One region of the Thioalkalivibrio sp. ALJ12 genome, then DNA from elsewhere that is predicted to be linked to it. Evidence: predicted binding sites of a transcription regulator. Region 1 holds the regulator's gene; the other holds the start of a gene.
The links. The regulator sigma-54, encoded in region 1, starts transcription at its own class of promoters, with help from an activator protein. The targets are predictions, from matches to a motif close to TGGCANGNTNCNTGCTT.
Positions count from the first base shown of each region.

Region 2: F467_RS0105655 (nitrate regulatory protein) is a predicted target of sigma-54. The motif match lies at 1,290-1,306, and genes of this name have one in related genera.

Region 1 covers NZ_KB899538.1:860,936-864,106, forward strand. Annotated here, with positions in the region: gene lptA (lipopolysaccharide transport periplasmic protein LptA) at 1-87, shown strand, start outside; gene lptB (LPS export ABC transporter ATP-binding protein) at 138-866, shown strand; gene F467_RS0104105 (RNA polymerase factor sigma-54) at 925-2,418, shown strand; gene hpf (ribosome hibernation-promoting factor, HPF/YfiA family) at 2,421-2,759, shown strand; gene F467_RS0104115 (PTS sugar transporter subunit IIA) at 2,764-3,171, shown strand, end outside.
Region 2 covers NZ_KB899538.1:1,181,126-1,184,296, forward strand. Annotated here, with positions in the region: gene F467_RS0105640 (TIGR04282 family arsenosugar biosynthesis glycosyltransferase) at 1-512, shown strand, start outside; gene F467_RS0105645 (hypothetical protein) at 523-765, shown strand; gene F467_RS0105650 (DsrE family protein) at 857-1,213, shown strand; gene F467_RS0105655 (nitrate regulatory protein) at 1,340-2,659, shown strand; gene F467_RS0105660 (CmpA/NrtA family ABC transporter substrate-binding protein) at 3,041-3,171, shown strand, end outside.

The DNA.
Region 1 (3,171 bases):
GAGACGGATGTGATCGAGGCCGAGCGTGGCGAGGCCGATGACGAGCGTGTACGTATCAGGATCCAGCCCCGCGAAGACGACGAATGAACGAGCTCGACACCAGCGCGCCCGCCGCGGCCGGTGGCGAATCTGCGCCGATGGCCGGCTATCTGACCGGCCGCGAGCTGACCAAGCGCTATGGCAAGCGTACGGTGCTGGATCGTGTCGACGTCGATCTGGCACCAGGGGAGGTCGTGGGCCTGCTGGGACCGAACGGCGCAGGCAAGACCACCTGTTTCTACAGCCTGGTCGGCCTGATCCGGCCCAATCGTGGCCGCATCACGCTGGGTGACCGGGACATCACCCGGGCCCCGATTCATTCGCGGGCCCGAGCCGGGCTGGGCTACCTGCCGCAGGAGGCCTCGATCTTCCGTCGGCTGAGTGTTTGGGACAACCTGCAGGCGGTGCTGGAGCTGCGCTCGGAGCTCGACCGCCACGAGCGACGCCGCATCGGCGATGCCCTGATCGAGGAGTTCCAGCTGGAGACCGTGCGCCACAGCCCTGGGATTGCCCTGTCCGGGGGCGAGCGTCGCCGCGCCGAGATCGCGCGGGCACTGGCCGGTGACCCGCGCTTTATCTGCCTGGACGAACCGTTTGCCGGCGTGGATCCGATTTCCGTGGGTGATATCCAGGCCGTGATTGGGCATCTGGCCCAGCGCGGGATCGGTGTGCTGATTTCCGACCACAACGTGCGCGAGACCCTCGGAATCTGCGACAGGGCCTATATTCTTAGTGAGGGCCGCATCCTGAGCGCCGGGACCCCGCAGGAGCTGCTGGACGACCCCCAGGTGCGCCGCGTGTATCTCGGAGAAAACTTTCGACTGTGAACATTGATCAGTGTTTCCTTAAGATGATCTTGATGGTCACCATGGACCTCAAACCGCGATGCTGAAACCCGGGCTCAATCTGCAGCTGGGGCAGACGCTGACGATGACCCCGCAGCTGCAACAGGCGATCCGTCTGCTGCAGCTTTCCACGCTGGAGTTGCAGGCGGAGATCCAGCAGGCGCTGGAAAGCAACCCCATGCTCGAGCAGGTGGAGGACGAGGGCGAGGAGGCCCCGCCCGAGCGCCCGGAGGAAGGGGGCGAACGGGTCGACGGGGATCGCATGCAGGCCGACACGGCTGGCGATGACGTGATCCCCGAGGAGTTGAGCACCGACAGTCGCTGGGACGACATCTACGAGCCCGCCCCGAGCCCACGCGGCCTGGACGACCGCGACCCGCTGGAGAATACCTCCGACGGCGAGGACGAGGGCCTGCAGGATCACCTGCTCTGGCAGCTGCATCTGAGCCACCTGACCCCACGAGACCAACGGATCGGGGCGGCGCTGATCGACGCGATCAGCCCGGACGGCTATCTGGACAGTGAACTCGAGGCGCTGGCGGAGATGATCAGCCAGGGCGAAGACGAGCCCGTGGGGGTCGACGAGGTCGAGGCGGTGCTGCACTGGATTCAGCAGTGCGACCCGCTGGGCGTCGGTGCGCGGGACCTGCGCGAGTGCCTGGAGATCCAGCTGCGCCATTTGGCGCCGGATGCCCCGGCGCGTGACGCGGCTCGAGCCATCCTGGAAAACGGCATGGAGAGCCTGGCCAAGCGGGACTACCGAGCCCTGCAGCGCCAGTCCGGCGTGCGCGACCCGGACGAGCTGGCGCGGGCGCTGGACCTGATCCGCACCCTGAATCCGCGGCCCGGTGCCCAGATCAGCGAGTCCACTTCGGAATATGTGGTGCCGGATGTCTATGTCCGCCATGACCGCGATGGCTGGCGCGTGGACTTGAACCCGGAGATTGCGCCGCGCATTCGCATCAACGATCTCTATGCGGGCATGGTGCGGCAGGTCTCCGATGCGCGTGATAGCGCGTTTATGCGCGATCAGTTGCAGGAGGCGCGCTGGTTCCTGAAGAGCCTGCACAGCCGGAACGACACCCTGCTGCGGGTCGCCCAGGCCATCGTCGTGCGCCAGCAGGGGTTTCTCGAGCATGGTGAGGTTGCCATGCAACCGCTGATCCTGCGCGATATCGCCGAGACCCTGGAGATGCACGAATCGACCATCTCGAGGGTGACTACACAGAAATACATGCACACCCCGCGTGGGGTATTCGAGTTCAAGTACTTCTTTTCCAGTCATGTTGGCACAGCCGATGGCGGCGAATGCTCGGCGACCGCGATCCGTGCCATGATTCGGGAATTGATTGGTGGCGAGACCCCGAACAAGCCACTGAGTGATGCAAAACTGGCCCAGATCCTGTCGGATCGGGGCATTAATGTGGCCCGACGCACCGTGGCCAAGTACCGCGAGGCTATGCACATACCGTCTTCCAGCGAACGCCGGCAGATGGCGAGTATGCCCAGTGGAACCAAGCAAAAAGGAGCCTGACCATGCAGATCAACCTGACCGGCCATCACGTCGATATCACCGACGCCCTGCGCGACTACGTGAACGAAAAGTTCGCGAAGCTGGAACGCCACTTCGACAAAGTGATCGACGTGCATGTGGTGCTGACCCACGAGAAAAACCAGAACCTGAACAACAAGGCGGAGGCCAATCTCCAGGTCAGCGGCAATCACATCCACGCCGAAGCCAGTCACGAGGATATGTATGCGGCGATTGATGGCCTGATCGACAAGGTGGATCGTCAGCTGATCAAGCACAAGGAAAAGGTCAAGGACCATCACCGCGCCGAGGGTGCCCAGCGCAACCGCGAACAGGCCCTTTAACGCAATGACCATTGCCGAGCTGATCACCCGCGCCCGTATCCGGCTGGAGCCCGAGTGTTCCAGCCAGAAACGGGCGCTCGAGACCCTGGCCGAGTTGCTGGCCGTCGGCGGCGAGGAGTCCGCCGGCCCGGCCAGCGGGGCCATCTTCGAGGCCCTGTCTGCCCGCGAGAAGCTTGGCTCCACCGGTCTGGGGCATGGCGTGGCCATCCCGCATGGGCGTCTGGCCGAGCTCGATGCCCCCCGGGTCGCGGTCCTGCGGCTGGACCAGGGGGTCGACTTCGACGCCATGGATCACGAACCCGTGGACATCCTGATCGCACTGCTGGTGCCCGAGGCGGCGACCAGCGCGCACCTGGACCTGCTGGCGCAGCTGGCGCGCGGTCTCTCGCAGCCCGACAATATCGCCTCGCTG
Region 2 (3,171 bases), 320 kb from region 1:
ATGTGGAGCTGTGGTGCACCCCGGATGCCGATCATCCGTTCCTCGAGCGTTGTGCGGAACGCTTTGGCTGTTCCCTGCACAGCCAGGTGGGTGATGACCTCGGGGCCCGCATGCGCCATGCACTGGAGGTGGGGCCGTTTCCGGCACTGGTGATGGGGTCCGATGCCCCAACGCTGGGTGTCGGGGACCTGGTCGCTGCACGTAAGGCGCTGGCTGAAGGGGCGGATGTGGCACTGATCCCGGCGCTGGATGGTGGCTATGTGCTGCTGGCCGCCGCGCGGCCCGTCCCCGGGCTGTTCGAGGCCGTCGAATGGGGCAGCGATCGGGTGCTGGAACAGACCCGTGAGCGGGCCCAGGCGCAGGGTCTTGTCTGGGCGGAGCTGGAAGCGCGGGCGGACATCGACCGACCGGAGGACCTGGTGCACTGTCCGCCGGTGCTCCTGCGTGGCATTGGGGCACCTCGAGAGTCCCCGATCCCAGAGCAGTCGCAAGTCGGCCCAGGCTTCGGGTAGGATGCGCGCCATGAAAGCCTTTGTTGCCTGGGTCGACCGTTCCCCACTGTGGTTGTTTGCACTGTTCGTGGCCACCCTGGGGCTGTCGCCCTATGTCCCCGAACCGCACATCGTCGAGAAGATCCGCTGGCTCTTCCAGGGCGAGCTGACCCGTCCGATCGATATCCTCGACCTGATCATGCACGCCATTCCCTGGCTGCTGATGGCCTTCAAGCTCTATCGCATGAGCATTACGTCGAAAGGCGCTTCCTGACTCGGCGTCTCCTTGAGGCTTGTGGGAACTCGACGGTCCCGACTTGGGTCGCTACGGTGCCTGCCACTTTGACGTGACCAAGGAGAGTCCCATGCGTTTTATTGTTGCTGTTACCGCCGGTACTGACGACCCGACCCGTGCCACCCTCGGCATGATCGCCGCGAACGTGGCCAAGCAGCAGGGCCATGACGTGACCGTCTGGCTGCAGGGCGAGGCCGTGAACATCGCCAACCGCAATGTCTACGACAAGATCGTCGGCCACAACATGCCGGCGATGAAGGACATCGTGGATTCGCTGGTCGAGGAAGGCGTCCCGTTCTGGGCCTGCGAAGCCTGCGCCAACGGCCGCGACGTCGGCGAGCACAACTTTCTGCCGAACGCCGAGATGGCCGGCATGGGTCAGTACGTCCAGGCCGTTGCCGAGTTCGACCGCTCCATGAGCTTCTGATCGAGCGGGCAGGTCCGCGGGTGGGGTGTGATCCCCCGCCCGTTTTGCCCGTGTCTCCTGTGTCAGCCCCTCGAACTGGCACATCGCATGCTTGTTTGTTCCGGGAGTGATCCACGGACGACGAGCATGACCCAGACCCCATCCCCGAGTTTTTCCTTCGAAGAGGCCATTGGCGACTTCCTGGTCGCCTCGCGCAAGTGCGAGGTGGTGAGCCTGGAGCGCCTGCTGGAGGCGGTACAGCTGGTCGGGCGCATCCGCGCGCTGGTGCATCAGCTCCAGCGCGAACGCGGTGCCTCCAGCCTCTGGATCGGCTCCGGTGGCCAGCGCTATGCGGACGAACTGGCGCAGTACCGAGCCGAATCCGACACCACCGCACAGGCGTTTCGTGAACACCTTGATGGCTGGCTGGAGCCCGGGGCCTGTGCCCACGCGCGCAGCCGTCTGCTGGGGCGCATGGCGCTGGCGCTGCATGGCCTGTCGGGTCTGCCCAGCCTGCGGGCGGAGGTCAGCGAACGCACGCTCTCGCCGATGGAGGCGATGCGCGGCTTCAGCGAGCTGATCCGGTCGCTGCTGGCAGTGGTGTTCGAGGCCGCTGACTCCGCCACGGACCCGGAGGTCTCGCGGGCCCTGGTGGCCCTGCTGAACTTCATGCAGGGCAAGGAGCTGGCGGGCCAGGAACGCGCGATCGGGGCCGCCGGCTTTGGTCAGGGCGTGTTCGATGGCGAACTGCGCCAGTCCCTGTTGCACCGGATCGATGCCCAGGAACGCTCGTTTCGGATCTTCTCCGAGTTTGCCCCGAAGCCCGCCTGCGCGGCCTGGCAGGAACTGCAGGGCGCGGGCTTCGCGGCGGAGGTCGAGCGGCTGCGCCGTCAGGCCTGTACCCACGGCGATCTCCGGGGCGATCCCCTGCCGGACCCGGCCCGCGCCGAGACCTGGTTTGCCTGCACCACCGCGCGCATCGACGCGATGAAGGAGATCGAGGACCTCTTGGAGATGCACCTGAACGAGTGTTGCTCGGCGCGGATTACGGCGGATCGCGCGGACCTGGGCGCGGTGCGTGATCGCATCGCCCAGCTGGCGGAATCGGAGTTGAGTGACAGCGTTCCGTATGCGGTGTTCTTTGGGGCGCCGGAGGGTCTGGATCATGAGGAGGATGGTGAGACGGTGCTCAACGTCCCCATCGTCGGACACTCGGTAATGGACCTGGTGCAGCGCCAGGCGACCCGGCTGCAGTCGGTGGAAGACGAACTGCATGCGGCACGCCAGGCTCTGGCCGAGCGCAAGACCATCGAGCGCGCCAAGGCGCTTCTGATCCAGCACCGCGGCCTCAGCGAGGACCAGGCCTACAAGCTCCTGCGCCAGACAGCGATGAACCAGAACCGGCGCCTGTCCGAGGTCGCCGAGGCCACAGTCGCGATGTCGGATCTGCTGGGCAAAAGCTTGTAGCAGCCCCCTTGTGCGGTGCACCAATGCGGTTCGCCTGCACCGCCAGCGCGCCCCAGGGTGGTGCCGCTGTCGGCCGAGTTGCGGTTGGCGTTGCCCTCGCGGGGTTCGATTGAGTAACCGAGACCATCCGATTTTCCCGCGCCATGGCGCGATTCTTCCTCACAGGCTCGATTAGTAACGGCTAATTGGCACACCTCCTGCAGGAGTATCGGCAAGACGAGCCAACGGCGGTTCGTCGCCTGACAACAGGGGGACCCGATGACCGGGTCTCCCATGGGACTGGACAAAGGCGTCCATCACCCGGCTGCAAACGCGGCCGGGCTGATGCGACGCCTTTTTTCGTTTTTGGACGTGTTTGCTGACAAGGGGAGTGAGCCCGCAATGACCGATTACACGAATGACACGAAGCAACCCTCCGGCCTGTCGCGCCGGCGTTTCCTGGGCGGTATGGCCGCCGGGATCGGCGCGACCGCTCTGGGTGTGTCCGGGGCCGCGCCCTGGGGCTATGCGAA